Regions from separate parts of the Ureibacillus endophyticus genome, predicted to be linked through region 2. Evidence: predicted binding sites of a transcription regulator. Region 2 holds the regulator's gene; each other region holds the start of a gene.
What was found. Region 2 encodes LexA, which represses DNA repair genes until DNA is damaged. Its sites were predicted from a motif close to CGAACATATGTTCG; they were not measured.
Positions count from the first base shown of each region.

Region 1 (11,229 bases), 710 kb from region 2:
CACTAATTCGTTGATATGTTTCTTTCTTGATACCTTCTTTATAAAGCTTTTTTGAGGTTTGTTTAAATTCTTCTGTAAGGCTTTCTAAAAACGCATCCATTAAAGGCAAATAAGATCTTTTAAACTGAAATGAATTAAATAGCTTTTTATCATGTTCAATCGATTTTATAGCTAATTCTAAAATTACATAAGTATGAATCATTAATTTTATACCATTTCTCAATGACATAGACACACTTCCTTTGTCACTCCTATCGACTAGTCAATCGCAATAAACGCAACACCAAAAATAGATTGAAATGGAAATTGTCGACCATCCTCTAAATAAAGCAATGCATTATTTACGTTTAGTTTTGCAATTTTCCCCGTTACTTTGAAAATCTCTTTTTCTTTCCAAATACTTAATTCCACTTCAATCTTATTTGTATAAGCAATTCCTAATTGTTCACTTAACTCTTGTAATGCCCATTCGTCTAGTTCTGGCTTTTTTACATATTGATCCTTTTCATGCCATTCACGTAATAGTTTTACGTGCTCCGGCAGCATCATTGCATTCCATTTAATATTCCCACGATCTCGAATCATGTTATCACCTCGCAATAAATCCTTATTGATAAACTATTTCTTATGACCACCAACTAATTGAGCACGGGCAACGGCAGTACCAGCCTCTGTATAAGAAACCGCGCGCAAAATAGCTGTCGATCCATGTTTCGCGCGTAAATAGTCCATTGTCGCCCCCAGCTTGCGTCTCCTCCACTTCTTATCATCAAATAAACTAAGCTGCATCGAATTTTCAGATTCTAACTTTGAAATACTAATGGTAATTTGTCTTACAGGGCGCTCTGCATAATATTCATCCAATAGTTCTCTACACACTTTGTAAACTTTCATTGTATCGTTTGTCGGTTCATCGATTGTTCGTGCGCGATAAAAACCTCCCCCAAAAGCATCCCTACTATAGTTGATACCAAGAGAAATTGTTCTACCTACTTGGTAAGCTTCTCTTGCTCTTCTTGCCACATCTTCACACATTTCTAAAATGACGGCTAAAATTTCACTACGGCTCCGGTAATCTCGCATCAGCATTTGGCCTTTTCCAAAACTAATTTGTCCTTCTGCAAGTGGGGCACCGAGAGGAGATAAATCAATTCCCCACGCATGATAATAGAGTTGATTGCCCATAATACCAAAACGCTTTTCTAACATTTTTAAATCTGTTCGGGCTAAATCCCCAACTGTATAAATGCCCATATTATTTAATGTTTTTTGTGTCCGCCGCCCAATTCCCCACATTTCAGAAAGCGGTGCAACTGACCAAAGCTTGTCGGGAATGTCATCATAGGTCCATTTGGCGAAACCATCTTTTTTTGCCTCCAAATCTAACGCAAGCTTTGACATAAGCATGTTCGGTCCCATTCCTATCGCACTCGGTATTTGAAATTGATTGTAAATGCAGTGTTGAATGTATTTGGCTGTTTCTTCAGGTGAACCCCATAGCTTTTCCGTCCCTGTTAGATCAACAAAGCTTTCATCAATGCTATAAACGTGAATTGCTTCTTTCGGCACAAATTGATTAATTAAATTTGTAATTTCCATAGACATTCGTACAAAAAACTCCATTTTCGGCTCGAATAATTTAATGTCAGGATGTTTTGGAATTTCAAAAAGACGGGATCCTGTTTTAATACCAAAACGTTTTTTCATTGGCGGTGATGCGGCGAGTACGACACTCCCTTTTTGTTTAAAGTTCCCTACAACAGCAATTGGAACTTCGAAGGGATCTAGATTTTCTAACATTGCCATACAACTTGCATAAAAACAGCGCATATCAATACACATAATTGGCTTGTTTGGTGCATTTTTATAGATGCCGTGTTGTTCTGTATGCTTTGTACTGACGTTTAGTGCATTCTCGTTCATTACAACACCTCCAATTTACAATGTATTATATGCGAACGTTTGTTCTTTAATTCATTCTAAAATGAGACAGTTGAGACGACAAGAGGTGTTTTCTGGGGATTTTGGACGAAAAATTGATGAAAGCTGTGAAGAAAAATCCTTCAGCATGAAAAAAAGCTCCGCAATCAGAGATGATACGAAGCTTAAAATGAGTTCTATTCAATAATTTCCGTAAAGAAACATGTTTTCATATGGTTAATAAATGTTTCACCTAAGTCAGTGAAAGTAGCTGCACCCTTTTTATGAATTGTAGTTTTAAAGCCTTCAGCATCTGCACCGGCAACCGTTAAAAAATCACAAATATCCGTGCATACTCCAACAACATGAACTTTTTCAACATCTAATGCTCTTAACTTTTCAGCTAAGCCTGTATTGAAGAAGGCGTTGTAATTTGTTTTTGGTTGGACGAGTACATTCGGATTAGCTTCATGTTCGTTCAACCAGGTAAATAAATCACCGTAAAGCTGCTGCCCTTTAGTGCCTACAATGTTATGCGGTGGCCATAACTCAAAATGTTCATCATTTTCTTCATGAGCATCCATCGCCACTACAACAACTTGCCCATCGTTTAAAAATTTATTTGCCTGCTCCACAATATATGGAACAATTTCTTGCGCTGGCTTACCTGCTGTTAAACTACCATCATCAGCAACAAAATCATTGCTCATATCCACAATAATTAATGCTTCTTTTCCCAATTTAGTATCCCCCTACCATTTTTTACTTAACATTATAAATGAATTCTATAAGTATAGTTCCATAAAGGATACAAATCTTTTTCATAAATATAATCAAATTTGAAATTAAACGGGTAGATTCAAAGATTCTTCAGCTAATTTACCAACTACTAATCATAAAATACCTTCTATTAAGTGACATTCTCTTATATTTTATAATGTTTTTGTATAAAACAAAAACCCCCCAAAGCCGCTTTATGCTGCTCCAGAGAGTCTTGTTAATAGAATATGTGAAAGATTATCAATTGTTGCCAATAATTTTAAAAATATTTTGTAAATTTCAAATTATAGTTTCAAAATTCCTGTTTCTTCTATTATATAGATTATCCTTACACGTCCTCAACAACACCCGTATAGAGTGAAGGACGACGATCATCATAGACAGGGATGCGGCTGCGCACTTCTTCTACTTTAGAGAAATCTACATCAATGATGGCAAGTTCCTCATCTTCAGCACCTACCCATAACACTTCACCCCATGGCTCAATAACCATTGATTGGCCGTTAAAGTTATCCGGATTGCGCGAAATTCGGTTTACAGCGATGACAAAACATTGATTTTCAATGGCACGTGCTTGCAATAACGTTTTCCAATGATCGATGCGCGGTGTTGGCCATTGTGCAGAGACGAATAACACATTTGCACCAGCTAATGCGTGGGCACGAAGCCACTCTGGGAAACGAATATCATAACAAATAACTCCCCCTGCTTCGATTTCACCCAATGCAAAACGATTCATACTATCGCCTGCTTCTAAATATTTTTCTTCATCCATAAGTCGGAATAAATGAACTTTGCTATATTCGCTTACTAATTCGCCCTCACGATTATATACATACATTGTATTGTAAAATTTGCTGTCTCTTTCTGTTGCAACCGACCCACCAACAATATGTATATTTAGTTCACTCGATAATTTTTGTAAGAAGGCTTTCGTGCGTTCCCCATGGCGGTCCGCAAGCTCTGATAATTTTTCTAACGCATAACCTGTATTCCACATTTCAGGAAGTACAACAATTTCTGCTCCCTTACTTGCAGCTTCTCGGATTAAATTTTCTGCCCGCTCAAAATTTTCTTCTACTTTCCCAAATCTAACATTCATTTGAATGCATCCAATTTTCATATCAATACCCCCTAGACAATCCTTGTGAAAAGGTCTATCATTCCTACATAATTGTTATTATATTCTGAAATTAATAGAAAGTATAGAAAACCACTAATCCCAAAAATGAGGTATGTATATGAAAGCATCAATCAAACTTCAAAAACTCCCTACTCAATTTTTTGCTGCCCTTGCACAAAAAGTGAGTGCCACAATATCAGAAGGCCGCGATATTATAAATCTTGGACAAGGGAATCCTGACAGACCAACCCCTGCCCATATCATTAAAGCTCTTCAATCGACAGCCGAAGATCCACAAAATCATAAGTATTCGCCTTTTCAAGGTATTCAAGAATTAAAAGAAGCAGCTGCTAACTTTTATAAACGTGAATACAATGTTGATATTGATCCAAACACCGAAGTTGCCATTCTTGGTGGAGCAAAGACGGGGTTAGTCGAACTTCCCATGGCGATATTAAACCCTGGTGATTATATGCTCTTACCAGACCCTGGCTACCCAGATTATTTGTCAGGTGCTATGCTAGGCGATGTTTATTATGATACGTTCCCTTTAATAGAAGATAATGATTTTTTACCAGATTACAAGGCATTGAGTCCTGAAGTGAAAGAAAGGGCAAAATTAATTTATTTAAATTACCCAAACAATCCTACTGGGGGAACTGCTGACCTTTCATTTTTTGAGGAAACAGTCGCCTTCGCAAAAGAAAATGACATTGCAGTAGTACACGACTTTGCTTATGGTGCTCTTGGTTTTGATGGTGTTCAACCTGTTAGTTTCTTGCAAGCTGAAGGTGCAAAAGAAGTCGGCATTGAATTTTACACATTATCCAAAACATATAATATGGCAGGGTGGCGTGTAGGTTTTGCAGTAGGCAACAAGGACATCATCGCAGCAATCAACTTAATTCAAGATCATCTTTTCTGTAGCCTCTTCCCTGCTGTTCAACACGCTGCAGCTGCCGCATTAAACGGAGATCAATCTTGTGTAGAAGAACAACGTGCCATTTACGAGAGTCGTCGTAATGTATTAATTGAAGAAGCACATCGTATTGGATGGGACGTCAAAGCTCCAAAAGGTTCATTCTTTGCATGGCTGAAAGTACCAAATGGATTTACAAGCGAAGAATTTACAAACTTATTACTGGAAAAGGCCAATGTCGCAGTAGCATCAGGTAATGGCTTTGGTGAATATGGAGAAGGCTATGTACGAGTTGGCTTACTTGTCAGTGAGGAGCGTATGAAGGAAGCAATTATGCGAATTGAAAAGCTTGGTTTATTTAAAGGTGAACCTGCCTCTATTTTATAAGTATGTAAAAAGCGAGTTCCCATTTAGAGAACTCGCTTTTTAATACCATTATATAAACAACCCAGCAGTACGCTTTTCAAATTCTGTCACATCTAATGCACTATCATGAATTTCACGGATTTTCCCTTCAGCTTCTGCGTACATCTTTGCATAGCGTATCGCGTCTGAAATAGCAGCTTTATATTTGATTACGATTGCATTAATATTTTTCTCTTCAACCTCTGTTGGGTGGCAATGCTTGGCGATATCAAAAATTTCGTCTCCTGGGCGATTTTCATCTGGAAAATAAACATGGGGCTCGGTACTATCAAAAATACAAAAGTTCAATTCAGGAATAATGACCATATCAATAGAATTAGAATCCAAACCACACCACACTAATTGCACATCATATCCCTTAGCCTCTGCTTCATTTGCTAACTTTTTCATCATAGAAGATTTACCTGTTCCCGGATATCCTTTTATAAATAATCGTCTCTCAAGATTTTGCGTAATACTTTGCAATGTATCCCGTGCACCTTGTGGGGTTAATGTGCCTAGTAAACGATGAGTACGATTCCCCTTCTTTAGCGGAATTGTAGAACCAAATAAATCATTAAACAATTGATCCGTTTGCTCGTTTAAACCATTCCAATCCATATGGCGTCTTGTTTCAACTTCCCAATCATCATGTATTGAAATGGCATTTGCTAACGCTTCAAAACATTTATTATGGTAGTTTTCTTTTGTTTGATTTAGTTGGAGTAGCTGCTCACCGTTATCTAAAAACTTCTGAACATCCACACATTCATTTAATGCAATCACTTTTATTCGTGGATTGGAGCTGTTTATGTCATTTGGGAAATTCGTTCCTTGAAGAAAAAGAGTAGAATGGGGTTCTTTTACAAATATAGCCTCGTAGGTATTTTCAAATAGTGGATCAAGGAAGTACTCAACGTCTGCTCCTTGCTTATGATAATAATCACCAAGTTCCTTTAATAATTTAGGTACTTTAAAACCTGATGCACCTTTAATTAGGTAGACTGTTTTCGCTTCATTATTAATTAAGTCTGTATATAGTTGCTTAACTCCTTGCCCTGTCAATGCACGCCCATAAAAATAGGTAACTTGCCCGCTCAGAGACCTCATCCTTCCATAGCGTAGTACCCTTATTTTTATGTAAACAGCCTAAAAAAGGTACCGGGTACACATATAATTCTAAATTTTCAGAATTGTTTGTGTACCCGGTACGCAAAATATTATTGAACTTTAGCTAAGTGACGTACGATTTGTCCGTGATGACCAACTACGTGTTTTACGATTAAGTGATCAATTAGGAACGATAATGGTTTACCATCGAAGTGTGGATTATAGCTTGGTGCAGTTTTTGCTAAGTCTTCTTCTTTTACTTTTGCTAATGCTGCCTCTACTTTTGGTACTAGATTTTGTAAAGATGTAATTGCCGTTTCTTTACTTAATTGTGCAACTACACTTTCTTCTACAGCAGCTAAGCGACGTGCTTGCTCATGGTTACGTCCCCATTTTGCTCCTGGTACAATTAATAAAGCCTCTAACTCTGCTACCCAAAAGTCCACAGCTTCTATCACATGAGAAACAATTTGCATTGCTGACCATTCTGGTGCAGAAGGTTTTACGTAAAGCGTCTTCTCATCAGTATTTTTTAAAACCTCTACAATATCATCAATACTCTTTTTAAAATCTTCTACTTCTTTACCAAGTAATGCTGTTGTCATATTTTACACCCCTTAAAAATACTAATAGTGAATTTATTTCACTATTTATACATTAACATTATAATATATTTATAAAAAGTATTTTATAATATATTATAGAAAATACTTAGACTAGAAAGGATTTATATAAATGACTAAATCGCCAACTACGATTGGGTCACTTATTCACGCTTTTGATATTATTGAAATCGTTGCTAAAAGTGACTTACCACTAAAATTCACAGAAATACAAGAACTATCCGGAATCTCGAAAAGTAATTTATATAAATATTTAAATACACTTACTCAAATGGATCTGTTATACCGTGATAAACAAGGTCACTATACATTAGGTTACAAATTCTTAGAATACGGTAATTCAGCAATGCATAACAATGACTTTATTACAATGTTAACTCCATATTTTAAGGAAATTAGTAATTTAACGAACTTAACTACAGCCTTAGCTGTTTGGATAAATGATACTCCAGTTATTACAAACATTTGGAATACAAATTACGGTTTAAATATTGGCGCCCAAATCGGCACTAAGCTTCCATTACTATCTGCTGCAGGGAAAATGTTTGCTGCATACGCTCAAAATGAAGAAATTCAAAATTGGGTGGAAAGAGAAAAAAACAACTACCCTAACTTATCAGATGAAGAATTTCAACAAGAGCTTATGCAAATAAGAAAAACCCACTCCGCTTTCGCCAAAGAACCCATCGTTAAACATGTTTCCTCTTGGAGTTTACCTATTTTAAATTATAGAAAAGAACTAATTGCTACCATCATTATTATCGGCTTTACAGAAGATGTTCCAACAGATCCTTCCATTGAACTTGTTCAACAAGTAATTCAAATAAGTAAAGAAATGTCACGAATTTATGGTTATAAAGAAGAACTACCACAAGAATAAAATGGAGGTGTCCAAAAAGTAAAAACTTTTTGGACACCTTTTTTTCGTACTATTATTACTTACTTACACGTTGGAAGTTTTTATTAAAGTAACCATATAAGAAGTCCACTACATGGTAATCTGTTGGTTTATGGTTTGCAAAAATGTGGTTACGTAGTGCAATTGTAATTGGGTCTTCCGCATGGATAATTTCTCCCCATTTACGAGCTGTTGTTTGAACCATTGCAGAACGTGGAATACGAACTTCTTGGTAAGCTTTGAATGCTTCTTCGTACGTATTGTGTTCTTTTAATTTTTCACCTAATACAAACGCATCTTCTAAAGCTTGAACGCCACCTTGTGCAAGGTATTGAAGCATTGCATGACCAGAATCTCCTAATAAAGTGATATTACCTTTAGTCCAGTTTTCAATAGGATTACGGTCGAACATTTGCCAACGGAATTGACGATTAATGAATTTTAATGCATTTTGTACTTGTGAATGACTACCTTCGAAACGACGAGATAACTCTTCTGGAGTACCCCAGTCTTCAACAGATGTGTCATAAGATTTAAACACTACTACTTGGTTATATAATTCACCACGACGAACTGGATATTGAACTAAGTGTAAGTTTGGCCCAACCCACATAATTACATCGTCTAAATCAAAGTTATCATCACCTGCGATTTCCTCAATTGGAAGTGTTCCGCGGTATGCTACATATGCTGAGTTAACTGGTGTGTCATCAATAAATAATTTACGAAGGTTTGATTTTACTCCATCAGCACCAATTACAGCCTCTGCAGTGAATTTCTCACCATTTTGGTTAATAATCGTTGCAGTATCGCCATCTTGCTCTGCAGTTTGAATAACCTGATTTGTAAAGAATTGAATAGTACCTTTCTTTTGACAAGCTTCATAAAGAACTCTGTGTAAGTCAGAACGGTGTAACACGATGTATGGCTGACCAAATTCTTTTTGGAAATCTTCACCTAAGTCAAGTGTTGCTAATTCTTCAGCAGTATACACATCTTTTAATACTAAGCGTTTTGGTAACACTGCATATTTTAAAATTTCTTCTTTAACTCCTAAACGGTCTAATACTTCTAAAGCATTTGGTGCTAATTGAATTCCTGCACCAACTTCACCGAATTCCGGTGCTTGCTCGAATACTGCTACTGATTTACCTGTTTCGTTTGTGATTGATAAAGCTGCTGCTAAACCACCAATACCTCCACCTACTACGATGATATCGCTTACATTTGCCATATTTCATATCCCCCTAAATTGTTTTTATTTTCGAATTCCACAAATAGAGAACTGTGTTCCCTGTATATGAAAACTTTATCTCATTCCATAACGATTAGTCAATACAAATATTAAAAATTTTGAAATTTCTTATAAACGAATATCTTTGCTATAATATCCTCTAATTATGAAAATAGGGTGAGTATAATGACGACAGAAAACAAAACTACTGTAATTCAATCATTACAAATCGGGTTAAATATTTTAGAAATCTTAGCAAAAGAAAAAGAACCGCTTAAATTTACAGAAATACAAAATTTAACTTCCATGACCAAAAGTAACTTATACAAATATTTAGCTACATTAAGTCAATTCGGAATGATTTACCGAAACCCACATACAAATACATATACACTCGGACATAAATTAGTGCAGTTGGGGAATATTGCTTTAGGCCACACTTCTTTAATAGAAATGGTGATTCCGTATTTCAAAAAAATTAATGAACAAGCAAACTTAACCGTCTTGTTAGCGGTTCCCTCGCCACAAGGACCATTAATTTCTTATATTTCAAGTAGTGTTGAATATGGGATAAATATAGGAGCACAAATGGGGACTCACTTACCTCTCAACTGCTCAACAGGGATCATATTTTCTAGTTTTGAAAAAAATACGATTATGAAAGAATGGGAATTAGAAGAGTTAATGAAATTTAGTAAAAGTGAGTTGGAGCAATTTAAAGAAGCAAAGGAAAAAACAAAGCAATTATACTTTGCCACTAAAAAAGAGCCGTTAGTGACACATGTTTCTTCATTTAGTGTCCCAATTTTAAATTTTGATGAAGAATTATTAGGAGCCATTACGGTTGTGGGAATTACAGAGACTGTACCAAAAACATTAGACGATACAACTGGTCAATTTGTATTAGGGATCGCAAGGGAGATTTCAGAATATTACGGTTACACAAGAAAGCCATTAAAAGGAATCTAGTGAAATGGTTGGATTTTTCCTCTCCTATTTAGCTAGACATTGAACTAAATAATCGCTACGAGCATTGAGTTTACGGAACTCAATGCTTTTTATTTACTCATAATGTAATTTATTTTCTGAAAACAAATAATATTGACATTCTTCTCGAAAGCTATTAATCTTTTTATAAATAGTGAACTAAATTCATCATTCGTGAAAAACAGGAGGATAACAATGAAACTTATTAACTTTACTAAAGATGGACATACACGTGCAGGTGCAATCGTTGAAAACCAAGTAATCGACTTAAACTACGCATACCAAGCACAACTAAAAGCAGAAGGTAAATACCGTTACGAACAAATCGCAGCTGCATTTGTTCCAAATAATACAGACGAATTATACCAAGGTGGTAAAGAAAGTATTGCATTAGCAAATGGTGCAATCCAGTTCGCTCTTGCCAACCCAGATAGCTTTGACAAAAAGTTAGTTCACGAACTTTCTGATGTTAAAGTAGAAGCTCCAGTAATTAAACCAGGTAAAATTATTTGCGTTGGTCACAACTTCCGTAAACATATTCAAGAAATGGGTCGTGAAATCCCTTCAAATCCAGTAATCTTTGCAAAATTTGCAAACACAATTTTAGGACCACAAGACGATATTCCATTCTATCCAATTTCTGATCAATTAGATTACGAAGCTGAATTTACTTTTGTTGTTGGTAAACAAGCGCGTAATGTATCTGAAGAAGATGCACTTGATTATGTAGCTGGTTATACAATTACAAATGACGTAACGTATCGTGACATTCAACGCCGTACATTACAATGGCTACAAGGTAAAACTGTAGATGGTTCTGCTCCAATGGGTCCATATTTAGTAACTTCTGACGAGCTAACAAATCCATCTGGTTTATCTATGGTTTTAAAAGTAAACGGAGAAGTTCGTCAAGATACAAACACAGAAGATTTAGTATTCTCTGTTCCTAAATTAGTAGCATTCCTATCAAACTTAATGACGCTTGAACCAGGTGATGTTGTATTAACAGGTACTCCTGGTGGTGTTGGTGTCGCAATGGATCCTCCAACATTCTTAAAAGATGGAGACGTTGTAACAATTGAAATCGACCAAATTGGTGTGTTAGAAAATAAAGTTAGAGCTACAGAGGCAGTTCCAGTTAGATAATTGGGTTTTAGAAAAGGTTCAGAGTAGTGATTCGCACTACTCCCCTTTTTCTCTATAAAAAGATTAATAGTAAAGGGGAATGTA
Region 1 is NZ_JAMYWW010000001.1:420,195-431,423, reverse strand. It holds gene NKR20_RS02115 (YhjD family protein) at 1-223, opposite strand, end outside; gene NKR20_RS02110 (YolD-like family protein) at 259-585, opposite strand; gene NKR20_RS02105 (Y-family DNA polymerase) at 619-1,842, opposite strand; gene NKR20_RS02100 (cysteine hydrolase family protein) at 2,118-2,660, opposite strand; gene NKR20_RS02095 (carbon-nitrogen family hydrolase) at 3,029-3,823, opposite strand; gene NKR20_RS02090 (pyridoxal phosphate-dependent aminotransferase) at 3,942-5,129, shown strand; gene NKR20_RS02085 (nucleotide kinase) at 5,178-6,212, opposite strand; gene NKR20_RS02080 (DinB family protein) at 6,368-6,862, opposite strand; gene NKR20_RS02075 (IclR family transcriptional regulator) at 6,993-7,760, shown strand; gene NKR20_RS02070 (FAD-dependent monooxygenase) at 7,816-9,012, opposite strand; gene NKR20_RS02065 (IclR family transcriptional regulator) at 9,199-9,981, shown strand; gene NKR20_RS02060 (fumarylacetoacetate hydrolase family protein) at 10,195-11,145, shown strand.
Region 1: a site for LexA is predicted at 1,956-1,969, ahead of NKR20_RS02105 (Y-family DNA polymerase). Genes of this name have one in related genera too.

Region 2 (11,229 bases):
CAGACTTAAATACAAACCTTGGAAACTAATAATACTATTATAATGTTATTATAGTTTTTGTCACTTTTCCTGAATTATATAAATAATATTCAGGAAAAGCATAGAAAAACTATTTAATAGTTAAGGAGGTCCTTCGCATGTTCAACTCAAAGAAAAAATCACATATATCCATCGAACTTCGAGATTACATCATACGTGCACTTGTGGTAAAGGGGCCAGACTTTGAACATTCACAGCTTTTTGAAATTCCATTAAAAAATGGAACGATTGTGGAATCTATCATTGAAGATGAAATGGCGTTGTTTGATATATTTAAAAAATATACATCAAAATGGGGCGGCAAAAAGCAAAATGTCCGCCTTTTTGTGCCGGATACGTCTGTTCTTTTAAAAACATTCGAACACCCTGAAGATGTAGATTCTGATAAACTATTAGAGTATGTGCAAATGGAGTTAGGAGAATCAATACGAGTGCCCTTTGAAGATCCATTAGTGGACGTTTATGACCATGTACCTCACGATGGACAAGCTGTTATTTTTGCGGCACCTTCTGATGAAATTTCTAAACTTACATCATTATTTCTAGATATTAAAATGGAGCCTGAAGTAGCGGATATTCGTTCTCTTTGTAATTTACGAATATTAGACAAGATTGGCTATTTAGATGAGGAACGAACATATTTAGTTGCTGATTGGTCCATTAATGAACTTTCCATTTGTATTTATTCACTAGGACAAGTGGAGTTTTTGCGTTTCCAAACCATTGAAACTGACTTACATAAATGGGCTTCCACTGTTGAATCTGAACAAGAAGTTCAATTCTCGTTACAAGGTGACCCACAAAGTTATTTAATGCAAGTGATGGATGAGGTACTTGAACTTGATCGTATGATGAACTTCTTCCGTTACTCTTTACATAAGGGTGAAAAGGGTGTTGACGAAATCATTGTCATGGGGGATAATCCGTTTTTAGAACAGATTACGGAAACATTAAACAATAACTTAGTGGTCCCTTCAAAAATGGTTACTGATGAAGTGATTGCGAAACATTTTCCTAATTTTAAAGGGAAACATGCTGCATTATTAGGCCTCGCCCTTAAGGAGGTTCACCCATGATTCCAGATATAAACCTTTTGCCCAAGTTAGAACGGCGACCAAATAACACAAAATTACTCTATATTTTATTAGCGATTATCGCCTTACTTATATTTAGTCTTTTAGTTTGGCAATATTTTAGTGCAAGAAGCTCATTAGTATCGATTGTAAATGAAGAACAAGCTCTTATTGCTCAACGAGATCAACTTCAATCCCAGCTAAACGTTTACAACGATTCGAAATCCAATATCAGTTTAGAGCAATCTGTACAATTTCTAGATCAAATTTCTTATCAAGTTTCACCGTTAATAAAAGAAATTTTGAATTTACAACCGAATAACTCTTTCTTAAGAACATTCGAATTTGCAGAAAAAAGTGTGACAGTTTGGATCGATTTTGAAACGATGAATGATATATCCAACTATGTAACTCGTTTAAATAACAGTGATTATTTTTTAGATGTGCAAGTTTCCACTATATCGAACTTTGAATTAGTAGTAGAATCTGGAGACACAGTGGAAAGCACTACTAACTTTAATGAACAACCACGATATACAACGAATTTAACTTTAGTTATAGATGAAACCTATTTATCTACTGGAGGTGAAGAGTGATGAAACTTTTCTCCGGTAATAAAAATTCAAGTCTATTATTAGTTATTGCTTTGCTGGCAGCATTATTGTTTGCCTTTTATTACTATGTAGTATTGCCAAAAAAGGAAGAGCTGAACTCAACACAAAACACTATTTCGAGTACACGGACTGAAATTAGGTCAATGCAAGAACAAATTGCAAAATTAGAAAATGAACAAGCCATAGAAACGAATATTTTTTCGCTTCGCAAGAGATTACCGCAAAGTCGTGAAATTGATCAGTTACTATTAAATATTGAAGAAATCGAGTATGTTTCTGGGACAAGGGTATTAAATATCAATTTTAACAATTACGATTCTCTTGTGTCTGAATCAATGAAGCAGGAACAAACAGCACCTGAAGAAAATACAAAGGGTGAAGAAGAGGAAGGAGAAGAGGAAGGAGAAGAGAAAGAAACACCTATCTCCTCAATTGACATTTCAACATTACCTAGTGAATTAAAACTCATTACTTTCGTTCTGGATGTTGAAGCTCCTGATTACAATAGTTTGTTAACATTTATCGAGGAAATTGAAAATTTAGAACGAATTATGCACATCGATGCGTTAAATTTTGAATTACCAGGGGAAGAAAGTGTTATCCAAAATGAAGAGGCAACAGTAACGGTTTCTGTACAAGTAACAACGTTTTATCATGAAGGTACTGAATAATTGAAACAGGTATGAGTAAGGAGCGTTTTCCATGGACATTGTATATGCTATTTTTGCGTTATTATTTGGACTAATTTTTGGTTCATTTTTTAACGTAGTTGGTTTGAGGGTTCCAAAGAAAGAATCAATTGTAACCCCACCATCCCATTGCACATCTTGTCAGCGTAGATTAACAGCACTAGACTTAATACCTGTTTTTTCATACATATTTTTAGGTGGGAAATGCCGTAGCTGTGGCGTAAAAATATCACCAATTTATTTATTAACGGAACTTATCACAGGCATTTTATTTGGTTTTTCTGTCTGGCAATTAGGAATCACGATTGAAACTGCAGTTGCTTTATTCTTCATTTCGTTATTAATGATTATTGTAGTATCGGATATCACATATATGTTAATTCCTGATAAAATTCTATTATTCTTTTTACCATTTTTAGTTTTTGGAAGAATTTTATCACCTTTAGACAATTGGTGGGATAGTTTACTAGGAGCAGTAGTTGGGTTTGGTATTCTCCTATTAATTGCTGTCATTTCGAAAGGCGGAATGGGTGGGGGAGATATTAAACTCTTCTTCCTTATTGGGTTAGTATTAGGTACTGCCAATACTTTAATTACACTATTTCTAGCTTCTGTTATAGGTATGATTGTTGGAATTATTGTATTAAAGGGGCGCGGTCATGGAAGAAAAACGCCAGTGCCTTTTGGTCCATCCATTGCACTTGCTGCAATAATTGTCTATTTCTATGGAGAAGACATGTTAGATTGGTATATGGGTTTATTTTAGGAGGTGTCCAAAAAGTAATAATTTTTTGGACACCTCTTTTCTTTCTTGATAAATATCTCTTATGAATTATTGCTCCTGCGGTAGTCGAAATAAATTTCCACTATCCTCGTCGCAAAGGAGTTGTCTCAAAATGACTTTTCAGACAACTCCTTTTCTTACGATTAGTCAAGTATATTTAAGTTATTTCTTTTATTTTAATGAATTAGTTTTAGAAGGGAGGGGTACCCCTCCCTTCTAAAACTAATTTTTTCATGCCGAAAAAACCTAACGATTTTTATTTTTTTCGAAAGGTCTATATGATATAGTTGTATTACGTTTTATTACGATTTCTGAGCTGGTAGTGCGGACTCATAATCGTATAGGATTCCTCGTGTTAATAACTGAAAGGTCACTTTCAAAAATTTATTAACACAAGCTATCATCGCAACCTTATGAGGCTTTCTCTGAGGTTGCTTTTTTAATTTATAATAGTAATCCGCAAAATGATTGGGTTTTTCTTTTAACATAAGCATCCCTTGTATCATGAAATATAAAATTTTTCGCAAATGTTTATTCCCACGCTTATTGATTCGGTCCCGATATTGTGTGTTGCCAGATTGATAACGCATAATATCAATTCCTGCGTATGCATTTAATTGTTTCGCATTTTTAAAACGGCGAATATCACCGATTTCACCTATCAGACGACAAGCGGTTGAATCGCCCACACCAGGAATAGAACGTAATACAAGATATTCTTGACGTTCTTTTGATAACGTCTTCATCTGTTGGACAAGCGCTTCTTTTTTATCTTTCAATTCTGCAATCCGTATGGCGTAATCCTTTACTTGATCACATCGAACATCTGTCGGTTTAATGGCTGGATAACTATTTTGCGCTGCTTCGATTAGCTCAATTGCTTTTTTCTCTGCACGAGTAAGTGAAAGGTTCTTTTTTGTATTTGCCTTTAAATGATTTTTAATTACTGTTTTTGAATGGGCTAATACAAGTGCTGGATGTGGATACAGCTGCACGATATTTAAGAATAAAGCAGAACTTGGTGTAATGAGTTTTTCAAGCTCTGGGAAGCTCATATGCAAAATCGCATGCATCCGACTTTTAAGTAAAATTATTTCTTCATCCACTTCATCGTAATAACGTGTGAGAGCTCGCATCTGTTCATAATAATCCTCTTGAACGTATGTCGTTTCACGCTCCATTTTAAAGTGTGTTTTCGCTAATTCGTGTGCATCACTTACATCCGTCTTATGACGTCGCATTTTTGCCATTTGTAGGTTCGCTTCAAGCGGGTTCATCCGACTATATGTATAACCATGATTTTTTAAAAATGCTTCTACCGATTTCGAATAGACACCAGTTGCTTCAAAGACAATTTCAGGTGCTTGTCCATCAAACTTCGTTATTTCTTCAATACGATTATGTAATCGTTCAAAATCAACTCGGGTATGATTTAGTTCACCTTCATATTCACATTGTCGATATTGATTATACATAACTACCGAACTTTTCCCTTTACTCACATCTAACGCAATGACATGATTCATCATTCTATTCTCCTTTTTAGCCAATCATAGAAGTCCTCACATTGCCTTATCGATTCCACTTTCTTATACACGATCTCTTGGACCCAACATACTAAACTGATTCATATAAGGATGTGAAGTTAGCCGGTTTTTTTTACGGACTCTCATACGGTCCCTGGAGCTGTTCGACTTTCCTTCACTTCTACTATAAAAAAATAGTAGCACAAACCATGGCCTTGGTTTGTACTACTAATGTTAGTATGTTTTTATTGTCAGGAATGATTTATAGCCCCCTTCGAATAGTTTATAGTGGAGGTGGTTTTGTGAAGCCAATCATCGGAATTACAATGACAACGAGTGATGGAAAGTATTGTATTAACTCTCCTTATGTTAAATCGGTCATAGATGCTGGTGGGATTCCATTTTGTATTCCTTTTGGTGTTGAAAAAGATGTCAGGCAAGTAATCGATTCAATTGATGGCCTATTGTTAACAGGTGGGGTCGATATACATCCTCACTATTTTCAAGAAGAGCCACATCCCAAACTCGGTGAAGTAATGTTAGAGCGGGACAAAGTAGAAATTGCTCTTGCTCATGCGGCGTTAAATCATAAGCTACCTGTTTTTGCAATTTGCCGAGGCATTCAACTATTAAATGTAGCACTAGGTGGAACATTATATCAAGATATTAATGCTCAGTACGAAGCTGAGCCATTATTGCACAAACAAAATGCATTAAGACATGAACTTGCTCATTTTATAGAAATTTCGAATGGAACGAGATTGCATAATATTTTAGGAAAAGATCGTATTGCAGTAAATTCTCTTCATCATCAGGCAGTTAAGGATGTTCCTGCATTATTCCAAATTTCTGCTAGAGCTAGCGATGGCATTATCGAAGCAATGGAATTAAATGACTATCCGTTTTGTATAGCTGTTCAATGGCACCCAGAGGAAATGGCTGCAAAAGGGGAGGAGCATTCTTCAAAATTGTTTAAGGCATTTGTTGAAGCATGTTTGGAACAAGGTGTAACTTAAAAAAAGTGAACAATAGGGAGTGCTAAACGCACAAGTTCAGGGTTAAGTGCACGAGAGAGAATACTAAACGCACAAGCCATACTTATTAAAATAAGAAATTCAGCTCCACAAAAAATGGTTGTCCTTCAGTCTAGTTATGACTAAAGTGACAACCATTATTATTGAATATTGCGGTATAAGCCAACAACTTTACCTAAAATCGTAACTTGGTTTACTAAAATCGGATCCATACTTGAGTTTTCTGGTTGTAATCTAAAATGTGTTTTTTCTTTAAAGAAACGTTTTACCGTAGCTTCGTCATCTTCAGTCATAGCTACAACAATATCCCCATTGTCGGCTGTTGAGGTTTGTTTAACAATGACATAATCTCCGTCTAATATACCTGCTTCTATCATGGACTCTCCCATTATCTCAAGCATAAATAGATTTTCTTCACCCGTTCCATATGTATCTGGTAGAGGGAAGTATTCTTCTATATTTTCAATTGCTGTAATTGGTAAACCTGCAGTAACTTTCCCAACTAGAGGAACATGGATTACGGATTGTTTTTGAACAGTGTCACTTTCATTTTCTAATATTTCAATTGCACGTGGTTTCGTAGGGTCTCGGCGAATTAGACCTTTACTTTCTAAACGTGCTAGATGGCCGTGTACAGTGGAACTCGATGCAAGACCTACTGCTTCTCCAATTTCTCGAACAGATGGTGGATATCCCTTCGTACGTACTTCCTCTTTAATAAAAGCTAGTATCTCTTCTTGTCTTTTTGATAATTTTTTCAACTTTCTCACCTCTTTAAGTGAATATCTATCTCTATTAATTACATATAGTATAGCAGTGAAAGATTGGAAATGCAAACATAGGTTCGAAAATGTTATTGACAAAAACATGTGTTCGTATTAAATTAGGAACATAGATTCCGAACAAACATTCGATTAGGGGTTGATAGTATGAATTGGTTACAGAAAAATAATTACATCGTTGTACTATTTATTGCATTTGTTGTAATAGTAGGCATTTTATTAATAACAGATAACGGGAAAACAACATACGAACAAATAGAAATTCAACATGGTGATACACTTTGGACTTTAGCAGAACATTATCGTGGAGATATGAAGCCACAAGAATGGATTAATCTTGTACAATTGGAAAACCACTTAAACAATGAGATAATTATTGCTGGACAAGTTATCACTATCCCAATTGCTGAAGATAGTCATTACATTGCCCAAAATAAAATGAATGAGGATTCTCATTCAATAGAGGTAGCGAGTAAAGATCAATGAATAAAAGTGCAGTAATTTACACAAGAGTGAGTACAGAAAAAAATACACAGGAAACTTCTCTCAAAAGACAACAAGAAGAATTATCCCGTTATGCTGAACAAATGGGTTATCGAGTTCTAGCAACTTATCAAGATCAACAGAGTGGCTACGATGTAGAGAGAGAAGGCCTATTAGATATGATGGACTATATAAAAGAGCACAATATTTCTGCATTGTTTATACAGGATGAAACCCGTTTAGGACGAGGAAATGCAAGAATGGCAATTCTACACTTACTTCAAAAAAGTGGAACAACTGTATACTCATTAAATAATGCTGGTCCACTAACATTAAACGAAATGGATACAATGCTTCTTGAAATATTGGCTATTGTGGAGGAATATCAACGAAAGATCCATAATGCGAAGATTAAAAGAGGGATGAAACGAGCTGTTGAAAATGGCTATCGTCCTGAGTTGAATATAAAAAATCGTCAAAATCACGAAGGTCGTGAAAGAATTGATGTGCCTATTGAAGAAATAGTGAATTTGCGGGAAAAGGGACTTACTTTCCAAGAAATCGCTTCTACATTAAGAGGATTAGGGTTTCAGGTTAGTAAGGCAACAGTTCATCGAAGATACACTGAATATATAGAAGGACTTGGAGACTAGAATTTGTGCTTCAAGTGTTGCAATCTTTTAAGAAATGCATATATATAAATTACTTGGGGTTGGTTCATAAAGAACTGGCCCCATTTTTTGTCTCATTACCTTAAAACTATCACTAAACATCGCAACAATTTTCCCATGAATGCAATGTCAATTTCATTTTCTGCTTTGATTCACCTCAACAAAAAATCGCGTAAAATCCCATATACAATGAAAATTTCATAAAGAAAAATTTCCGTAGGCGAAAGTGATTATATAAAATACATTTTTATCCTATAAAGTTATTAAATCCATAAAAAATTAATGATAAAGGACAAAAATTATTGTAAAATTCATATATATTAACTTTTAATTCCATTAAATGGAGGAAATTGGAAATGACTACAAATGTAGCTGAGATTCGTTCAAAGGAACAAACAATCTTTAATTTCACTGGAAACAAAGTTAAAACAGAGGACAGAGTAATTGATGTATTGGCGAAATACGAAGAACCGTTAGTTGTTGTATTAGGTTCTGTATTAAATGATGAAGAATGCGACAGACTCATCGAATTATCAAAGAATCGCCTTCAACGTTCCAAAATTGGAGTAGAAAAAATCGTTAGTGATATCCGAACAAGTAGTGGATCATTTCTTACGGACGTTAATGATGAAATTGTGTCAAAAATTGAAAAAAGAGTTTCTTCTATCGTGGGTATCCCTGCAGAGCATGCGGAAGGTTTGCATATTTTAAACTATAAACCTGGGCAAGAATATAAAGAGCATTTTGATTATTTCGCAGCAACAAGTAAATCAGCAAGCAATAATCGCATTTGTACGGTTGTATTATATTTAAGTGATGTGGAAGATGGTGGAGAGACGTATTTCCCAAAACTTGGCCTAAAAGTGTACCCTAAAAAAGGAATGGCTGTATACTTTGAATACTTCTACAACGATCAAACATTAAATGAATTAACATTACATGGCGGCGCTCCAGTCGTTACAGGCGAAAAATGGATCGCAACGCAATGGTTTAGAAGAAAGAAACTTGATTAATTCACAATATACATAAACTAATGTGAGTTTTTTTCTATCTCAATCATCCTATAATCTACGAAATTTAATGATTCCCCTTCTACATGATAGAAGCAGAATTGGAAAACAAAATGTTTACCAATTCCGCTTATTTTTTTACTTACTAGAAGACAGCACCTGCTTACAACTCTTCATCAAAATTTCCCCAAAGACTCTTAAAAATATATGGTTTAATCTATTTATATAAGAAAGAAACCTTATTAAATAGCGACTTTTTATAAAATTAATGCCCAATTTGTTAAGGTTTATTACTTGCGCTCCCAGTCTTTTTTACTTACCTTTTAAGTAGTGAAGATTGAAAGGTGAGAGAAATATGTTATCCAAAGAAAAAATCGAACGAATTAATGCACTATCTAAAAAAGCAAAGTCTGGAACATTAACTGAAGAAGAAGCAAAAGAACGCACACTTCTTCGTAAGGAATATTTAGAATCCTTCCGTAACTCATTTAGAAATACAATCGAAAATGTGCAAGTGTATGATTCGAATGGCAATGAAGTAACGCCAGAAAAAATAAAAAATATCCAAAAGAATAAATTGAATTAATAGAGTAAAAACTTTAAAACAGTGCGTGGCTATACATTGACATAGCTGCATTGTTTAATGATGTAGCACAATTCAAAAAAAGTATGTCATAAATCCGAAAATGTCTGTAAATAGGATTGTTTTCTTACACAATCTTGTCTAAACTGTAAAAGTATACACATTAGCACGAGAAAGGATGTCAAATAATGGCACAAAACGCGGATCTATTAGCAATTAACGCTATCCGAACATTATCTATTGATGCAATTGAGAAAGCTAATTCGGGCCATCCAGGTTTACCAATGGGTGCAGCTCCAATGGCATACACTTTATGGACGAAACAATTACGTCACAACCCACAAAATCCAAACTGGTATAACCGCGATCGCTTCGTTCTTTCGGCTGGTCATGGTTCTATGTTACTTTATAGCTTATTACATTTAGGCGGATATGGTTTAGATATGGAAGAAATTAAAAACTTCCGTCAATGGGGCTCTAAAACTCCAGGACATCCTGAATATGGCCATACAGTAGGTGTTGAAGCGACAACAGGACCACTTGGACAAGGTATTGCAATGACTGTTGGTATGGCTATGGCTGAAAAACATTTAGCTGCTACATATAACAAACCAGGTCATGAAATTGTAGATCACTACACATTTGCACTTTGTGGTGATGGGGACTTAATGGAAGGTGTAGCTGCAGAGGCAATCTCTTTAGCTGGACATTTACAATTAGAAAAATTAATCGTGTTATACGATTCAAATGATATTTCTTTAGACGGCGATTTAGCAAAATCATTCTCAGAAAACATCCAAAAACGTTTTGAGTCTTATGGTTGGAACTATCTTCATGTTGCAGATGGTAATGATATTGATGCAATTAATGCAGCAATTGAGCAAGCAAAACAATCAAAAGGCAAACCAACTTTAATTGAAGTAAAAACAGTTATTGGTTACGGTTCACCAAACAAATCTGGTAAATCAGATTCGCACGGTGCTCCACTTGGCGCAGATGAAGTTGTTTTAACTAAAACAACATATGGTTGGGAACATGAACCATTCCAAATTCCAGAAGAAGTTTACACAACGTTTAAAGAAGCTGCTGAAAAACAAGGTGCTCAATCAGAGGCAGATTGGAATGCGAAATTTGAAAGTTACAAAGCTGAATATCCTGAGTTAGCTGAGCAATTTATTAAAGCAATGAATAATGAATTACCAGCAGACTTTGATGCAGAAGTACCAGTATATGAAGCAGGAAAATCAGTTGCAACACGTTCTTCATCAGGTGAAGTGATTAACGCATTAGCGAAAAAAGTACCTTCATTCTTTGGAGGAAGTGCTGACCTTGCTGGATCAAACAAAACAACTATGAAGGGTGAAGGCGATTTCTCACCTGAAACTCCAGAAGGCCGTAACATTTGGTTTGGTGTTCGTGAATTTGCAATGGGTGCTGCATTAAACGGTATGGCACTACATGGTGGTTTAAACGTATTCGGTGGTACATTCTTCGTATTCTCGGATTATGTACGTCCAGCAGTTCGTTTATCTGCATTAATGGGTCTACCTGTAACTTATGTATTTACTCATGATTCAATCGCTGTAGGGGAAGATGGTCCGACGCACGAACCAATCGAACATTTAGCATCTTTACGTGCAATGCCAAATCTTTCAGTTATTCGTCCAGCTGATGCAAACGAATCTGCAGAAGCTTGGAAATTAGCAATTCAATCTAAAAATGTTCCAACTGTGCTAGTTCTTTCTCGTCAAAACTTACCAGTATTAAAAAATTCAGCACAACTAGCAAAAGATGGAGTTGCAAAAGGTGCATATGTAGTTTCACCAGCTACAAAAGAAACGCCAGATGCAATCCTAATTGCAACAGGTTCAGAAGTTTCTCTTGCTGTTGAAGCGCAATCGAAATTACGTGCTGAAGGAATTGATGCATCTGTAGTTTCAA
Region 2 is NZ_JAMYWW010000001.1:1,134,594-1,145,822, forward strand. It holds gene NKR20_RS05515 (type II secretion system protein) at 1-29, shown strand, start outside; gene pilM (type IV pilus biogenesis protein PilM) at 138-1,115, shown strand; gene NKR20_RS05525 (hypothetical protein) at 1,112-1,708, shown strand; gene NKR20_RS05530 (potassium transporter) at 1,708-2,397, shown strand; gene NKR20_RS05535 (prepilin peptidase) at 2,429-3,181, shown strand; gene NKR20_RS05540 (IS110 family RNA-guided transposase) at 3,502-4,725, opposite strand; gene NKR20_RS05545 (gamma-glutamyl-gamma-aminobutyrate hydrolase family protein) at 5,028-5,741, shown strand; gene lexA (transcriptional repressor LexA) at 5,900-6,520, opposite strand; gene yneA (cell division suppressor protein YneA) at 6,689-7,027, shown strand; gene NKR20_RS05560 (YneB family resolvase-like protein) at 7,024-7,677, shown strand; gene NKR20_RS05565 (2OG-Fe(II) oxygenase) at 8,052-8,708, shown strand; gene NKR20_RS05570 (DUF896 domain-containing protein) at 9,061-9,291, shown strand; gene tkt (transketolase) at 9,477-11,229, shown strand, end outside.

Region 3 (11,229 bases), 430 kb from region 2:
TGCGTCATTGTTCATTACTTCTTCTGGCGTTCCAGCTGCAACAATTTCTCCACCATGAACACCTGCTCCTGGCCCAACATCGATTAAATAATCTGCAGCCATCATTGTATCTTCATCATGCTCTACAACAATTAATGTATTACCTAAATCACGCATACTTTGTAACGTTGCAATTAAACGATCATTGTCTCGCTGATGCAATCCAATAGAAGGTTCATCCAAAATATATAATACACCTGTTAACCGAGAGCCGATTTGAGTTGCCAAACGAATACGTTGCGCTTCACCACCGGAAAGTGTTCCTGCAGATCGGGATAATGTTAAATAATCGAGCCCTACATTGAGTAAAAAGCTGAGTCGTTCCGTAATTTCTCGGATAATTAATCTCGCTATTTGCATATCCTTTTCAGATAACGTTAAATTCGTAAAGAATTCGTACATTTCTGCAATCGAATGCTTTGTTGCTTCCCCAATGTGTATACCTTCTACTTTTACCGCTAAAGTTTCAGGTTTTAAACGATATCCTTTACATGATGGACATGGTTGTTGGGTCATATATTTTTCCATCTGTTCCCGAACCCAATCAGATGAGGAGTCACGGAATCGTCGTTCAATATTTCGAACAACACCTTCAAATTCAATATTTTTATCATGGACACTACCAAAATCATTTTCATAATAGAAATGAATTAAGTCTGTCCCTGATCCATATAAAATTTTATCCATTTGACTTTTTGGTAATTGGGAAACAGGGACATCCATTGGTATTCCATAATGTTCACAAACTGCTTTTAAAAGTGATGGGTAATATTGTGAACTTGTTGGCTCCCAAGCAGCAATTGCATGTTCTTCTAATGTTTTGTTCCAATCGGGAATGAGTAAATCCAGGTCCACTTCTTGTTTTGTGCCTAGACCATCACAAGAAGGACAAGCACCAAATGGACTGTTAAATGAAAACATGCGCGGTTCTAACTCACCGATAGAAAATCCACAATGTGGACAAGCATGGTGTTCACTAAATAACAGTTCCTCATGCTCCATCACATCAACAAGTACTTTTCCATCAGCTAGTCGACAAGCTGTTTCTAAAGAATCGGCTAAACGAGATGCGATACCTTCTTTAATGACAACTCGGTCAATCACGACTTCGATGTTATGTTTTTTATTTTTATCTAGCTCAATTGAATCATCTAAATCTCTCATTTCGCCATCAACACGAACACGAACATAGCCTTGCTTTTTCAAATCCTCTAACAATTTCACATGGGATCCTTTTCGACCCGAGACAATCGGTGCAAGTAATTGCATTTTAGTTCTTTCCGGATACTCTAATAAGCGATCCACCATTTGTTCAATGGTTTGTGACGTAATTTCAATATTATGATTTGGACAAATTGGTTTACCAATTCGAGCAAACAATAAACGAAAATAATCATAAATTTCCGTAACTGTCCCAACCGTAGAGCGTGGGTTTCGGCTCGTGGTTTTTTGGTCAATGGAAATTGCCGGTGATAACCCTTCAATTAAATCAACATCCGGCTTATCCATTTGTCCTAAAAATTGTCTTGCATATGCTGACAACGACTCAACATAGCGGCGTTGTCCTTCTGCATAAATCGTATCAAATGCTAAAGAAGATTTCCCCGAACCAGATAAACCCGTTACGACAACGAGTTTATCCCGAGGAATCGTGACATTAATATTTTTTAAATTATTCGAACGTGCACCTTGCACTACTATTTCTGTATTTTTCAATTTCGGTCACCCTTCTACCTTCAATTCAAATATCGTATCTCGTAATTCGGCTGCACGTTCAAAATCAAGTGCTTTTGCTGCTTCTTTCATTTCTTGTTCTAATGAAGCAATTAACTTTTCTATTTCTGCCTTTGTTAATTTTTTACCTTTTGTTACTTTTGTAACATATGTTTCTTCCTGTTCAGCAGCTTGTGTTGCTCGAATTAAGTCTGGTATTTTCTTCTGAATTGTCTGTGGTGTTATACCATGTTCTTTGTTATATGCTTCTTGAATTGTTCGACGGCGTTTCGTTTCATCAATCGCCTTTTTCATTGAATCAGTGATGCGATCTGCATACATAATTACGTGTCCATTAGAATTTCGAGCAGCTCGTCCAATTGTCTGAATTAATGAACGTTCAGAACGTAAAAATCCTTCTTTATCCGCATCAAGAATTGCGACAAGGGATACTTCTGGAATATCTAATCCTTCACGAAGTAGGTTGATACCGACAAGCACATCAAATGTACCTTTTCGCAACTCGCGAATAATTTCAATCCGTTCTAACGTTTTGACCTCAGAGTGCAAATACTCCACTTTGATGCCCATTTCTTTAAAGTAATCCGTTAAATCTTCTGCCATTTTCTTCGTTAACGTAGTAACAAGTACACGCTCTTGTCTTGCAATGCGGTCATTGATTTCATCGATTAAGTCGTCAATTTGTCCTTCAATTGGACGTACGTCAATCGTTGGATCTAATAACCCTGTAGGACGAATAATTTGCTCTACCATTTCTGGAGTATGTTCAATTTCGTATGGACCTGGTGTAGCAGAAACATAAATAGCTTGGTGAATATGTTCTTCAAACTCTTCAAATTTTAAAGGGCGATTGTCTAATGCAGACGGTAATCGGAAGCCATGTTCGACTAAAACATTTTTACGTGCTTGGTCTCCATTATACATACCGCGAACTTGAGGTAATGTTACGTGACTTTCATCAACAACGAGCAAAAAGTCTTTTGGGAAATAGTCGAGCAATGTATATGGCGTAACCCCTGCTTCTCTTAATGTTAAATGCCTTGAATAGTTTTCAATCCCTGAACAGAAGCCCATTTCACGCATCATTTCTAAATCATATTTCGTCCGTTGTTCTAAACGTTGAGCTTCAAGTAACTTATCTTCAGAACGGAATTTTTCCAACTGCTCTTCCAGTTCTTTTTCTATATTTTCGATGGCCTTTAACATTTTTTCCTCGCGCGTTACGAAGTGGGATGCTGGGAAAATCGCCACATGTTCTCGCTCACCCATTATTTCACCAGTTAGAGCATCTACTTCACGAATTCGATCAACTTCATCTCCAAAAAACTCTACACGTATGCATTTCTCATCACGAGATGCTGGGAAAATTTCAACTACATCTCCGCGAACACGGAATGTACCACGTGTAAAATTCACATCATTTCGTTCATATTGTATGTCTACAAGTTTTCTTAACAGTTGATTACGTTCAATTTCCATGCCAACACGAATTGATAATACCAATTCTCTATATTCTTCTGGATTCCCCAAACCATAAATACAAGAAACAGAAGCAATAATAATCACATCTTCTCTTTCGAATAAAGCCGATGTAGCCGAGTGGCGTAATTTATCAATTTCATCATTAATGCTAGAATCTTTTTCAATGTACGTATCCGTCTGTGGTACATATGCTTCTGGTTGATAATAGTCATAATAGCTAACAAAATATTCAACTGCATTATTTGGGAAAAACTGTTTAAATTCACTATATAGTTGCCCAGCAAGCGTTTTATTATGAGCTATTACAAGTGTTGGTTTATTCACTTCTTTTATTACATTGGAAATGGTAAATGTTTTCCCAGTTCCAGTAGCTCCGAGTAAAGTTTGATGTCGTTTTCCTTCATTTATTCCTTTTACCAATTCCGCTATGGCATTCGGTTGGTCACCACTAGGTTGATAAGCGGACTGTAAATCAAAAGTTTCGGCCATTCGTTAATCGTCCTTTCACCCAATACTTGTATATTAATTTTAGCATACTATTCATAAAACACGAACTAAAAAGCGAACGTATATTCTAAAATTTTATTTTAAACGGCAGAAAAGTCGCCCATTATAAACATTGCCTTAGTAAAGATAAACTTTACATTTTTGGCACTGTTTTAATAGGCGACTTTAAAATAATCTATTAATTTACTGCTTCTTGTGCATCTTCTAGTTCTTGAGTTTCTTGTAATTCATTCAATTCTGCTGTGTATGCTAAAAAGGCTTCTTTATCACGTTCGTCTAATGCTCTATCGATGAGATCTTTCAACTGGTCAATTCTTTGTAGTCTTTGCATACTGTTCAAAAACAAGTCCAAATAAATTTCATTCAATAATTTCTCAGATTCGTTTGCATGTTGATAATGTCCAACTGCTTTAAGAAAATCTGTGTATGAATAATATTTATCCATCGATATCACCCCGATTCCCTTTTTTCTATTATAAGATAACCTTGACTCAATTTGCAATATATTCTGAAAAATAGATTAATTTTTTCTGCGTCGTTGAAAATATGTTTGAAATTTTCATTTTGGGCTGTTTTAGAGTAGGGAAATTTTAAATTTACAAAATTTTCTAAATTATGTATTGAATTCGCTCAAAATTCATACTATCATGTCTATAAATCCACAACACTAATCATTTAAGGGGGAAATAAAAATGGGAAATGTAAATATTGCTGATTCGTATCATATTTCGTTTAACACTTATCTTATCGAACCTTTAATACATGGGGACAAGCTTTATTCACGTGTTTATGACAAAAGTGGAGAAATTATTGTTTCACGAAAACCGATTTACATAATTCGAAAATCATGTGTGTTAATGGGATCTAATTACAAAACTGCTCGTTCAGTTTCAAAACGATTCTTTGGTGATGAAAAACACAAACTTCCAATTATTATTTCACACGATTATGGTATGCCTTGCGTATTCTTCCCACTTTTATCACCAACTTCACCAAATAATGTGTGGGTCGGACTTCATGCAATTATCAACATTCGCCGCATTAAAGATAGCACTGAAATTACATTAAAAGATGGTCGCGAACTAATACTAAACTTTAACTATTCTTCATTCTGTACTCAATATGTTTGTGCAACAATGTTACATAAATTCGGGACACACCAAAGACTAATCCTACAAAATGACTTATCCGTTTGAGTAACTTATTAAAGCTTTCTTCAAATAAAGTTTAAGCAACTCTTCTACATGATTTCGGAGGCGTATATTTGCATATCTTCGAATTTCCAATGTTCCTGCATAATGAAATTCATATTCAGAAAACAAATCATCCCGTGATTTTCGAACAACTTTTAATTGATGTTTTCTTAAGTACGCCTTCGTATTTTTCAAATCAATCTCAACATTTCTTCTTGCTTCTTCTATTAAATAAATGTATGGACTTTTGAACTTAAATTGCCCATTTTCGATTTCTGTGTAATCCTTTTCTAAAACGATTAAAAGCATCGGTAAATAAATCGCTGCTTCAAAATACGGAACAGTTTCAATGGGGATATATGCCATAAAAAACCCCTCCCAAAACAGAACATTTGTTCTTATATTATATTCATGAAAATTGAAAAAATGCAAATGGGAGAGAAAATATTAACTAAATTTATTTTCATGTAAAATCGAGGTATAATATTTACAAGTATTAAAATTCGTAACATCAAAGAGAGGAGGGTCTGGATTGACAGAAAATAACCAAATCTTGCAAGCGATATTGGAACTATCATCGAAAATGGATGTAAAATTCACGAAGCTCTCAGAAAGAATTGATAAGTTAGAACAAAGATTTGATTTATTAGAGCAGAAAGTAGATAACTTCGAACAAAAATTTGACTTATTAGACCAGAAAGTAAATAATTTAGAACAAAAATTTGACTCATTAGACCAGAAAGTAAATAATTTAGAACAAAAATTTGACTCATTAGACCAGAAAGTAAATAATTTAGAACAAAAACTCGACTCGTTAGGCCAGAAAGTTAATAACTTAGGTCAAAACGTAGATAAAAATCATCAAACAATACTAAACAAACTGGATCAAGTTGAGTACAGAATTGGTGTTTTGGCTGATGAATATATTACTGTTAAAGCTGACGTGAAAAAATTAAAAAAAGTAACAGGGATTTATTCAGATCTGTAATATAAAAAGGCATTTACAAGTCTTTGATAACTTATAAATGCCTTCACTTTTATTAACCTAAACGAGAACGTAAATATGCATTGATGAAACCATCTAATTCTCCGTCCATAACACCTTGAACGTTACCAGTTTCAAATCCTGTACGGTGATCTTTTACCATTGAATATGGATGGAATACATAAGAACGGATTTGTGATCCCCAGCCGATTTCTTTCTGCTCGCCACGAATCGCATCTAATTCAGCTTGTTGTTTTTCAATTTCAAGTTGATATAATTTTGCTTTTAACATGTTCATCGCTTTTTCACGGTTTTTAATTTGAGAGCGTTCTGCCTGACAAGATACTACAACGCCTGTTGGAATATGTGTAATTCGAACGGCAGAATCAGTTGTATTGATGTGCTGTCCACCCGCACCAGTTGCTCGATACGTATCAATTTTTAAATCTTCCGTACGAATATCAATTTCAATTTCATTATTGAATTCTGGCATTACTTCACACGAAACGAAAGATGTATGACGACGCCCTGCAGAATCGAACGGTGAAATACGAACTAAACGGTGAACACCTTTTTCAGCTTTTAAATAGCCATAAGCATTATGTCCTTGAATTAATAACGTCACCGATTTTATCCCTGCTTCGTCCCCAGGTAAATAATCCATCGTTTCTACTTTGAAACCATGTTGCTCTGCCCAACGAGTATACATCCGTAGTAACATTGAGCCCCAATCTTGTGATTCTGTTCCACCAGCACCAGGGTGTAGCTCTAAAATAGCATTATTTTTATCATAAGGTTCACTTAATAACATTTGTAGTTCAAAAGCATCCATTTTCGTTTCAAACTCTTTCAATTCGTTACCAAGTTCCTCTTGTAATTCTTCATCTGGCTCTTCTTTTAAAAGCTCTAATGTCATTTCTAAATTTTCTTGTGTGGCAACAAGCTCATTGAATTCATTTACGATGGCTTTTAAACCATTTGCTTCATTAATAACCGTTTGGGCACCACTTTGATCATCCCAAAATCCTGGCATTAACATCATTTCATCCAACTCTTGGATTCGTGCCTCTTTGTTTTCTAAGTCAAAGAGACCCCCTGAAGTCCACCAATTTTTTGGCTGTAGTTTCTAACGAATTTCTCACTTCTGATAATTCAATCATATAAAATCCTCCGTACAATATTAAATTGAGAGAACCGTATCATCCCTTCGATGACTACGGTTCAATGACTTTCATTTTATAGTGGCGTTCCAATCTTTTGTGGACGGAAGGCTGGGCTATGTGGACGAATAACCTCGTTGAATGGACAAAACCCTGTGATATCCGGACGAAAACTTCATCTGTATGGACGAAAAGCTAAGTCATCCGGACAATTCAACTGGTTAACTGCTTAAAATGCAAGCTCATGTGCACAAGTCAACTCGTTATCCGCACTAGACAAGGCACAAGTGCACAAGTCAACTCGTTATCTGCACAACACACCACCCATGTGCACGAGTCAACTCGTTATCCGCACAAAACACCAATAAACTAACCAACTAATCCTGCTGTGCACCGTGGCAGTTTTTGTATTTCTTGCCGCTACCACATGGACATGGATCATTACGTTTAATATCTTGTGTTTTACGCACTGGTTGCTTTTTCTTTGGTGCAGCTTCCTCTTTTGGATTCACAGCTTGACCTTTTGCAACTTCTTCACGCTCTAGATTGTTGCGGATTTGTGCTTTCATTGCATATTTCGTTACGTCCTCACGAATTGATGCAACCATGTCCTCGAACATCGCAAATCCTTCTTGCTCGTATTCACGTAATGGGTCTGTTTGGCCATAAGCACGTAGGTGAATCCCTTGACGTAATTGATCCATTGCATCGATATGGTCAATCCATTTTGTATCAATTGAGCGAAGTAAAATTACTTTTTCAAATTCGCGCATACGTTCAGGTGTAAGTGCTTCTTCTTTTTCATCGTAACGTTTTTGCACTTCGCCGTAGATGAATTGAATCATTTCTTCTGGAGATTTACCTTCAAGATCACTTGCTTTAATTGCGCCTTCTTCTAATAAATTAGCTTGAATATAATCTTCTAGTGCTTTTAAATTCCAATCTTTTTTGTCGCCCTGTGTATGAACACCAACAATATTTTCAATTGATTCTTGGATCATATTTTCCACAAGCGCACGCATATTATCTGTTTCTAATACATCGCGACGTTCTTTATAAATAACTTCACGTTGTTGACGAAGTACATCGTCATATTGTAATAAACGTTTACGTGCATCGAAGTTGTTCCCCTCAACACGTTTTTGAGCAGACTCAACGGCTTTTGAAACCATGCCTGACTGGATTGGTTGAGAATCATCCATACCTAATCGAGTCATCATTGCTTTCATTTTGTCTGAACCGAATCGACGCATTAAATCATCTTCTAAAGATAAATAGAATTGCGTAACACCTGGATCCCCTTGACGTCCAGAACGACCGCGCAACTGATTATCGATACGACGTGATTCATGACGTTCTGTACCAATTACTGCTAAACCACCAAGTTCTAAAACACCTTCACCGAGTTTAATGTCGGTACCACGACCGGCCATATTTGTTGCAATTGTTACGGCACCGCGATTTCCTGCATTTGCGATGATTTCGGCTTCTCGTTCATGGTTTTTCGCATTTAACACATTATGTGGAATTTTATGTTTGTCTAATAACTGTGAAATAATTTCGGATGTTTCTATTGCAACAGTACCTACTAATACTGGCTGACCCTTTTTATGGCGCTCTGCAATATCCGCAGCTACCGCATTAAATTTACCGTTCATTGTAGCAAAGATTAAGTCTGGTCTGTCATCACGGGCAATTGGTTTGTTCGTTGGAATTACGACAACTTGCATATTGTAAATGTTACGGAACTCTTCTTCTTCCGTTTTTGCTGTACCTGTCATACCAGCAAGTTTTTCGTACATACGGAAATAGTTTTGGAATGTAATTGTTGCCATTGTCATCGATTCGTTTTGGATTTCTACACCTTCTTTTGCCTCAATTGCTTGGTGCAATCCATCTGAATAACGACGGCCTTTCATTAAACGTCCAGTAAAGCTATCAACAATAACAATTTCACCATCTTGAACAACATAATCGACATCGCGATGCATCGATACATGCGCTTTTAATGATTGGTTAATTGCATGTAGTAAACGGACATGAGAAAGGTCGAATAGGTTATCAATGCCGAATGCTTTCTCTGCTTTTCCAATACCATTTTCAGTTAAAGTAACACCTTTTGTTGTTTCATCATATGTGTAGTCTTCATCTGCTTTTAACATACGAACAAACATATTTGATTGAACATATAATTTCGCTGTTTTTCCAGCTTGACCAGAAATAATTAACGGTGTACGTGCTTCGTCAATTAAAATCGAGTCCACCTCATCGATTACGGCATAATGAAGAGGGCGTTGTACACGTTCTTCTTTATAAAGAACCATGTTATCACGCAAATAGTCAAAGCCAAGTTCATTATTTGTACTGTATGTGATGTCAGCTGCATAAGCTTCACGTTTTTCTTCTTTTGATAGGCTGTTTAAATTTAGACCAACTGAAAGACCTAAGAAATTGTACAGTTCACCCATTTGAGAAGCATCTCGACTTGCAAGGTATTCGTTAACTGTTACAACGTGTACGCCTTTGCCAGTTATTGCATTTAAATAAACGGCCATTGTTGCAGTTAATGTTTTCCCTTCCCCTGTTTTCATTTCTGCAATGTTCCCATCGTTCAACGTTGCAGCACCCATAATTTGAACACGGAAAGGATACATCCCAAGTACGCGGCGTGATGCTTCACGACAAACTGCAAATGCTTCAGGAAGTAACTGTTCAAGCGTTTCCCCATTTTGATAACGTTCTTTAAATTCAATAGTTTTCGCTTTAAGATTTTCATCACTAAGTTGTTCCATTTGAGAAGCAAGTGCTTCAACTTGGTCTGCAATTTTATTTAATTTTTTTATTTCTTTTTTATTCGGATCAAAAATTTTATTTAAAATGTTCGCCATGAATATTTTCACTTCCCATATAGTATCACTCTTCATTTTATCATTACCTATATATAGGTGCAAATTACCTTCTCATTTAAAACAGAGGAGGATGAATTTTCAGAATTGTTTGTGTACCTGGTACACGAAATATTCTGAATTGTTTTTGTACCGGGCACACATTGTATATTAGTACCAGTTGAACGAGAAAATATAGTACAATTAACAGGAAAATTACATTTTTTTAAGGAGAGTTGGATCATATGGCAATTGAAGTGTATTTAATTTTTGATGGAAACTGTCGTGAAGCGGTAAATTTTTATGCAGATGTATTTAAAACAGAAGCACCACAAATTATGACGTTCGGTGATGGACCAGAAAATCCAGACTACCCTATCCCAGAGGAAGCAAAAAATTTAGTAATGCATACGAATATTTATGTAGCAGGTAGTAGATTAATGTTCTCAGACAATTGGCCAGGCTCTCCTTATGTTGTTGGTAACAACATTAGTGTCACTTTAGTAAGTAAAGATGAAGAATTTATTCGCTCTTCTTTCGAAGGTTTAAAACAAGGTGGTACAGTAAACATGGAGCTTCAAGAAACATTTTGGAGCAAATGCTACGGTGCAGTGAAGGACAAGTTTGGTGTGGAATGGCAAGTGAGTTTAGATAGCGGAGAACAGTGGTAAAAGATACGTCTGAAAGATCATTTTGAGACGGGGACGATGACATATTGATGTGTTCACCGCAGTAGCACCATTTTTAATAAATATGAAAAGGGATGTGTATCAACTTTCTACACATCCCTTTTTCATCCATCAAACAAGTTCTTCAATCCGTTCATTCAAAGCTTCCACTACAACTGGTGAGTTCCCTAAATAATCACAAATAATAAATTGACAATCGTGATTTCCCACTACCTTCTCTACCGTTTTTCGTATTCCTTCTATTAATATACCCGTGAACAAAAAGTAAGGTAGTATAAACACTCTATCCACATTACTCGAATCAAGTGTTGCAATTTTATCCGAAAAATATGGTTCACACCCTGTTAAAAAGCTAACTTCAACTGGATGACTAATCTTCTCTCCAAGGTTACTAGCTATTTGTGATAAATCTTGCTTAACACGACCATTTGTTGACCCTCTCCCAACTAACACCACTTTCGACCAAGCAGTCACCTCTTGATTCGTTTGTTGCAATCGCTCAACCAACAAATCAATAAGTAAAGGATGAACCCCAATCGGCTCACCCATTTGAAT
Region 3 is NZ_JAMYWW010000001.1:704,949-716,177, reverse strand. It holds gene uvrA (excinuclease ABC subunit UvrA) at 1-1,755, opposite strand, end outside; gene uvrB (excinuclease ABC subunit UvrB) at 1,762-3,744, opposite strand; gene NKR20_RS03490 (IDEAL domain-containing protein) at 3,941-4,207, opposite strand; gene NKR20_RS03485 (competence protein ComK) at 4,455-4,958, shown strand; gene NKR20_RS03480 (YhjD family protein) at 4,947-5,321, opposite strand; gene NKR20_RS03475 (hypothetical protein) at 5,488-5,943, shown strand; one part of gene prfB (peptide chain release factor 2) at 5,996-7,024, opposite strand; one part of gene prfB (peptide chain release factor 2) at 7,026-7,097, opposite strand; gene secA (preprotein translocase subunit SecA) at 7,478-9,988, opposite strand; gene NKR20_RS03460 (VOC family protein) at 10,231-10,656, shown strand; gene NKR20_RS03455 (sirohydrochlorin chelatase) at 10,786-11,229, opposite strand, start outside.
Region 3: a site for LexA is predicted at 3,818-3,831, ahead of uvrB (excinuclease ABC subunit UvrB). Genes of this name have one in related genera too.